3 regions of the Pseudarthrobacter adonitolis genome follow, and region 2 is predicted to be linked to each of the others. Evidence: riboswitches for the same ligand, from Rfam matches in the RefSeq annotation. Region 2 holds a riboswitch; each other region holds the start of a gene.
What was found. A riboswitch is a leader RNA that binds a small molecule or an ion and turns the genes downstream of it on or off. The one in region 2 is predicted to bind thiamine pyrophosphate.

Region 1 (2,192 bases), on a different contig from region 2:
ACCACCGTGCCGTCCTGCCGGGGAACGATGTAGACGGGCACGCCATGGACCATCCCGCGGACCGTCGAGGTGAGGAGCGGGCGCAGGTGCTGCGGAACAGCCAGTCGAAGAATGTCACCGTAGACGGGCCGTAGCGGCAGGTGCAGTCCAACCGGCAGGCCATCCAGCGACGCCGCCTGCAATCCGTTGGCCACGATGGTCTCCCCGGCCTGGACACTTCCGCCGTGGGCGAGCTTCACGCCGCTGACGCGGCCGTCCTCCCAGAGAAGGGCAGCGGCCCTTTGGTCAACGGCGAATCCCCGGCGGGCACCTGCCACGGCGGTTCCTGCTCCCGGTTCGTGGACGGCCAGGACTTCCTGGAGGCACGCCAACAGTTTCCGTGGATCCACCTGGTGGTCTGCGGGGATGTCCAGGGCGCAGGATATGGCCGGGCTGAGCAGGGATTCCCTCGTCCTGGCCACACGGACAGTCAGGGGTTCCACCACCAGGCCGCTGGCCTGCTGCACGGCCCGAAGGTCCATCAGCGCCCGGCGGTCCGCAGCGTCCGCGCCGATGGCGAGGGTCGGCGTCGTCAGATATCCGGTATCTCCAGCCCCGGCCAGTGCGAGGTCTGCCGCGAACGCAGGCCACAGGCCGGAGGATGCAAGCATCAGCTCAAGGAGGTCTTCCTCCTGGTAATGCAGCTCGCTCACAGGAGCAAGCATGCCAGCGGCTGCCCAGCTGGCGCCGTTCCCGGGCGCGTCATCGATCAGCACCACGGAACGGCCGGATCGCCGAGCCGCCCAGGCTATGGCGTGGCCGATGACTCCGCCGCCGATGACTGCCACGTCGGCGTGCAGGACTGCGGCCGGGCCGGCTGATGCAGTCTCAGGTGGGCTGCTTATTGCAGGGGGCACGTGGTTCCTTCCCTACGCCGGTACTAGCCGGATCAGGTCAAGCGGTCGGCTCTGACGCCCTCTCAGCCCGGCCGCTTTGTGACGGCTGCAACGGGCTCCCGCAGTACCCGCCCAGTTTAGGGGAATTAGGCTGGTTTCCATGAACTCGCAATCCATCGCCGCTGCAGGCACGTCCTCCGCCAGCTCTTCCACCCCCGCATCTTTGACCGGAACAGACCCCGCTGGCGGCATAGGCACCGGCCTCCCGCACAGCGCCAGGCTGTACCTGTGCACCGAAGCGCGCCGGGACCGCGGGGACTTTGGCGAGTTTGTGGACGCGGCTTTTGCCGGCGGCGTCGACATCATCCAGCTCCGCGACAAGGCGATCGAGGCGGCCGAGGAACTGGAGTTGCTGGCCGTGCTTCAGGCAGCGGCCGAACGCCACGGAAAGCTGTGGGCAGTCAATGACCGTGCCGATATCGCGATGCTGTCCGGCGCCCCTGTCTTCCACATCGGGCAGAAGGACCTGCCGGTTGCTTCCGCCCGCACGCTCCTGGGCGGGCGCACAGCCATCGGGCTTTCCACGCACACCGCCGAACAGATCGAAGGCGCCATCCGGCTGTCCGGTGGGCTGACTGCCCAAGGCGGCCTGGACTACTTCTGCGTCGGACCGGTCTGGGCCACTCCCACCAAACCCGGCCGGGCCGCCGTCGGCCTTGACCTGGTGCGGTACGCGGCCGAAGCAGTCCGCGCTGCCGGTGGCACACAAGCCACGCTGCCCTGGTTTGCCATCGGAGGCATCGATCTCGGCAACGTAGAACAGGTGGTGGACGCCGGTGCCGGCAGGATTGTTGTGGTGCGTGCCATTACCGAAGCCTCCGATCCCGCAGCGGCCGCCGCGGCACTCCTGGCGGCCCTGGACGCGGGCGCATCCTGACAATCCCCGCGTGGCGGGCGGCGGGCGTGCACGATCCGTGGAAATCGGGCTAACCTGACTTTCGTGTCACATCATCGGTTGGCCCCCAATGTCCACGAGCAGACCAACGACCTCGCGGCGGCGCTGAGCGCCCTGCGGACCGAGCTGGAACTGCCGGGACCCTACCCGGCGGAGGCGGTCCGGGACGCGGAGGCGGCAGTGGCCGCACACGAGTTGCCGGGCGCTGACCTGACGGACGTGGACTTCCTCACCATCGATCCGGCATCATCCACTGACCTGGACCAGGCGCTGTTCATCGAGCGCGCGGGCACTGGCTACCGGGTGCTTTACGCCATCGCTGATGTGCCGTCCTTTGTCCGCCCCGGCGGCGGACTGGACGC
Region 2 (2,192 bases):
CGTACAACCAGAAGCACGGCAGCACCGCCGCCACGAGGACCGCGTAGCTTCCGGATGCCGAGGCCGCCAGCAGGTGGTCCACGTAGGACTTGGTGACAGGTCCAAGGGCGGATTCCACTGCTCTGGTGCTCAGCCACGTGCGGTGCAGTTCGGATTCGACCTCAAGGCATTGCTGGGCCGACTTTGCCCAGAACAGCTGCGCGGCTTCCGTGGGCGCCAGCGCACTGGCCCGGGCAAGGACACGCGAATAGCCGTTGAGATAGATGGCGTCCTGAGCGAGGTAATAGGCGAACTGTTCCTCAGCCAACGTGCCGGCCCCCAGGTCGCGAATGAAATCCAGCCCATAGATGGCCTCAAGATCCGGCTCCGACGCCCGACGCAGCGTGTGTGCAAATTCGCCGACTGCCGGAACCCGCTGCATGTGGTGGAAGTGGTTGATTGGGCCGTTGCCTCCGCCCACCTCCAGCTGGGCAGAGGTCTGCAGCGCACCAACCAGCCATGGCTTAACCTTCCGCAGTGCGGCCTCCCAGTCCCCCAGCCTTGCCTGAGCCGTAGCCATGGCCGACGACAGCGAGCAGCCGGTGCCGTGGCTGTTGCGGGTGGGAATCCTGTCCCCGCTCACTTCCACCACCTCCTGGGTGAGCAGCCCAGTGGTGTTGACCAGGGCATCCGGGCACGCACCGCCGTCGAGATGGCCGCCCTTGACCAGGACGGTGGCACCGGTCGCGGCGGACAATTGCTCCCCTTGCCCGAGCGCATCAAGCCAGTCCCGCGCCTGCGGCTCCCCCACCAGGATGGCCAATTCGGCCAGGTTGGGGGTGATCAGGTCCGCGAGCGGGAGCAGCCCCCTCAGGGCCGCCTCGGCAGACTCCTGCAGCAGCCGGTCTCCGCTCGTGGCCACCATCACCGGATCAAGAACGACGACGGCGGGACGCACCTTTTCCAGCCAGTCCCGGACCACGCCAATCACCGCAGCGTCGCCCAACATGCCGATCTTGACCGCGTCGATGGTGATGTCGTCGCTGATGGCATCGAGCTGCTGGCGCAGGAAGGACGCCGGCGGGACGTGAACCGCCTGGACCCCCTGTGTGTTTTGGACCGTCAGGGCGGTGATGGCCGCCATCCCGTAGCCGCCAAGCGCCGCAATGCTTTTGAGGTCGGCCTGGACGCCTGCGCCACCTGACGGGTCCGATCCGGCAATGGACAGCACCCGCGGAACGTCACGCAGCACCTTGACCGCAGAAGAGCGGCCTGGTGCGGGCCGGAGCCCAGCGGGGGTTGCCGTAGTCAGGGGTGTTGCAGGAGGAAGGACAGAAGTTGAAGCCAAAGGAGGACATCCCTTCGCCGGTGCTAACCGGACAGGTTCAACGGGTGTGGATCTCAGCCGGCTCTCTGCGCGGCACCCCGTGTCAGTCACCAGCCTAGCGTTCCTCAGGACTTAACGCCGGACGCCCGGACGCAGCCTGTGATTCACAGACACGTCCGGGCGCCGTTGTAGTGGCTTGCCCTACTGTTTGGTCAGAGCTCCGAGGCCGGAACCCCTACGCCCAGGATGATGGGCGCGTTGGTGGCCGCCGGCTTGTCAGCCACGGGAGCCTTGACGGACTCCGGGGCCTTGGCGGCGTGGGTGTGTCCGGCGGCAGCCGCCGGAGCGGCTGCGTGATGCTCCACGGACGTGGCGTTGGCTGCGCCCTGGGCACGGCTGGCACTCCGGTTCCGACGGGGTCGGCGGGCGGGGGGCTGCTTGGTGTGGTCGGAGTAGTCCTTCTCCGCCACAGCGGGCTGCTGATGACGGACAGGTTCGGCCGGCTGGCTTTCAGTTGCCCGGGCTGCCGCCGGCGTGCTTTCCGCTACAGGGGCCGGCTCGCCAAGGTGGGCGAAGGCCTCTGCGAGGCGGTCAAGTGTCAGGGCAGGTGCGTGCGGCTGGTCCTCGTGGTGCTGCACGAACGGCAGCACCACCTGCTCGCCGCCAAACGTCAGTACAGCGGCCGGGCGGCCGTTGGAGTCCGTCTCGGACCGCTCAGCCGGAGCCGGCACCGGCGCAGCGGGAGTCTGGCCCGCGGCAGCTGATGCGTGAGCCACTTCGTCGTCGTGCATGTGCGCAGCGTGGGCTGCGGCCGCAATGTTCGCAAGCGCTGCCCGCGTGGCCTCAGCCTTGGCATGGCGTTCGGCATCACTGGGTTCCGGGTGGA
Region 3 (2,192 bases), on a different contig from region 2:
TCATGGCCATATGGTGGTGGTACCGGCCGGCGGAGACAAACAGTGCCTGCCCGTGCCAGCCTGCGGTCTTTTCGAAGCCCAGCGTGCCCACATAGAAATCGTGCGCCGAACGGACGTCGCCCACCTGGAGGTGGACGTGGCCCACGCCGGCTTCGGTGGCCTGCTGGCCGTTCAGGGATTCCTGGGTCAGGTGCTGCTCAAGGTAGCGCTGCGGCGGCAGTGCCAGGCTGTCCATCACCACATCCTTCCCGTTCCAGGACCAGTTTTCGCGGGGCCTGTCCCAGTACAGTTCGATGCCGTTACCTTCGGGGTCATTGAAGTAGAAAGCCTCGCTAACGAGGTGGTCGGCGCTACCGGTGAAGGACCGGGGTTCGTACTGGGCTGCGGTGGCTACCGTGACTGCAAGCGAAGCCTGGTCGTCAAAAAGCAGCGCGGTGTGGAACAGCCCGGCCTCGCCCCTGCCAGGCAGGCTCAAGGACGGGGCGGCCGCGAGATGGACCAGCGGGCGCTGGAGCCGGCCAAGATAGACGCCGCCGTCCTGTTCGGCGACAACCTCCAGGCCGAGCGCACGCTGGTAGTAGTCGGTCATCAGCTTCATGTCGCCCACCTTGAGCATCACGGTGCCCATGGAGAGGCCGGCAGGAAGGACATCCCGGCTGGTGGCTTCTGCAGTCATTGAACGCTCCCGGTCCGTTGGCCTTCGAGGCCGAAGGCGGCTATAACTCCAATTTACTTGAAGCTTCAATGCAATTCAAGTGGCTGGGCCGACAGGTTGCGACCGCATCCCCGTGACTGCTGTCACCAGGCCACCCTCGGCCTGTGGTAGCTTCGACTTGACCACACGGGAGCCCTTGCAGGGGCTGAGATCGGGCTGACGCAGCCTGCGACCGTTGAACCTGTCCGGGTAATGCCGGCGAAGGAAGTGAGTATTCATTGAATACACAAGAAACACAGCTGATCCCTGCCCAAAGTGAAGCCGACCAGGATCAACCGGTCCGGCCTGGAACCCAGTCACTGAAGTCCCACTCGCTGGCTTTCATCAATGATGACGCCACCGGGATCCGGGTTCCCGTGACCGAGATCGCGCTGGAACCGTCGCCGAACGGCGAGGCGAACGGGCCGTTCCGGACCTACCGCACGGCCGGTCCGGGCAGCGATCCGGTGGTGGGCCTCAACCCGTTCCGCTCGGAGTGGATCGCCGCCCGCGGCGACACCGAGCCCTACAGCGGCCGGGAGCGGAACCTGCTCGACGACGGCAAGTCGGCAGTGCGCCGCGGCGCCGCCTCCGCGGAGTGGAAGGGCGCGCAGCCCGTGCCCCGCCGCGCCGTCGAAGGCAAGACCGTCACGCAGATGCATTACGCACGGCAGGGCGTGCTGACGCCCGAGATGCAGTTCGTTGCCCTCCGCGAGAACTGTGAGGTGGAACTGGTCCGCAGCGAAGTGGCGGCCGGTCGCGCCATCATCCCCAACAACATCAACCACCCGGAATCCGAACCGATGATTATCGGCAAGGCTTTCCTGGTGAAAATCAACGCGAACATCGGCAACTCCGCGGTGACCAGCTCCATTGCCGAGGAAGTGGACAAACTCCAGTGGGCCACCCAGTGGGGCGCCGACACGGTGATGGACCTGTCCACCGGCGATGACATCCACACCACCCGGGAATGGCTCATCCGCAACTCCCCCGTGCCCATCGGTACGGTGCCCATTTACCAGGCACTGGAGAAGGTCAACGGCGAGGCCAACGCACTGACGTGGGAAATCTTCCGCGACACAGTCATTGAGCAGTGCGAGCAGGGCGTGGACTACATGACCATCCACGCCGGTGTGCTGCTGCGTTACGTGCCGCTGACGGCCAACCGCGTCACCGGCATCGTCTCCCGGGGCGGCGCGATCATGGCGGGCTGGTGCCTGGCCCACCACCAGGAGAACTTCCTTTACACCCACTTCGACGAGCTTTGCGAGATCTTCGCCAAGTACGACGTCGCGTTCTCCCTGGGCGACGGACTGCGCCCGGGAGCGACGGCGGACGCCAACGACGCCGCCCAGTTTGCCGAGCTGGACACGCTGGCTGAACTGACCCAGCGGGCTTGGGATTTCGATGTGCAGGTCATGGTGGAAGGTCCCGGGCACGTCCCGTTCCACCTGGTGCGGGAGAACGTGGAACGCCAGCAGGAACTTTGCAAGGGCGC

Region 1: linked by a shared signal. The riboswitch ahead of thiO (glycine oxidase ThiO) and the one ahead of thiD (bifunctional hydroxymethylpyrimidine kinase/phosphomethylpyrimidine kinase) in region 2 are both predicted to bind thiamine pyrophosphate.
Region 3: linked by a shared signal. The riboswitch ahead of thiC (phosphomethylpyrimidine synthase ThiC) and the one ahead of thiD (bifunctional hydroxymethylpyrimidine kinase/phosphomethylpyrimidine kinase) in region 2 are both predicted to bind thiamine pyrophosphate.

The regions. Positions count from the first base shown of each region.
Region 1 is NZ_JBVAYW010000001.1:409,219-411,410, reverse strand. Features, by position in the region: gene thiO (glycine oxidase ThiO) at 1-896, opposite strand, end outside; TPP riboswitch at 888-1,008, opposite strand; gene thiE (thiamine phosphate synthase) at 1,036-1,812, shown strand; gene ACZYZ4_RS02055 (RNB domain-containing ribonuclease) at 1,876-2,192, shown strand, end outside.
Region 2 is NZ_JBVAYW010000002.1:398,105-400,296, forward strand. Features, by position in the region: gene thiD (bifunctional hydroxymethylpyrimidine kinase/phosphomethylpyrimidine kinase) at 1-1,327, opposite strand, end outside; TPP riboswitch at 1,320-1,417, opposite strand; gene ACZYZ4_RS04465 (Rne/Rng family ribonuclease) at 1,519-2,192, opposite strand, start outside.
Region 3 is NZ_JBVAYW010000003.1:39,550-41,741, forward strand. Features, by position in the region: gene ACZYZ4_RS04935 (VOC family protein) at 1-676, opposite strand, end outside; TPP riboswitch at 832-939, shown strand; gene thiC (phosphomethylpyrimidine synthase ThiC) at 934-2,192, shown strand, end outside.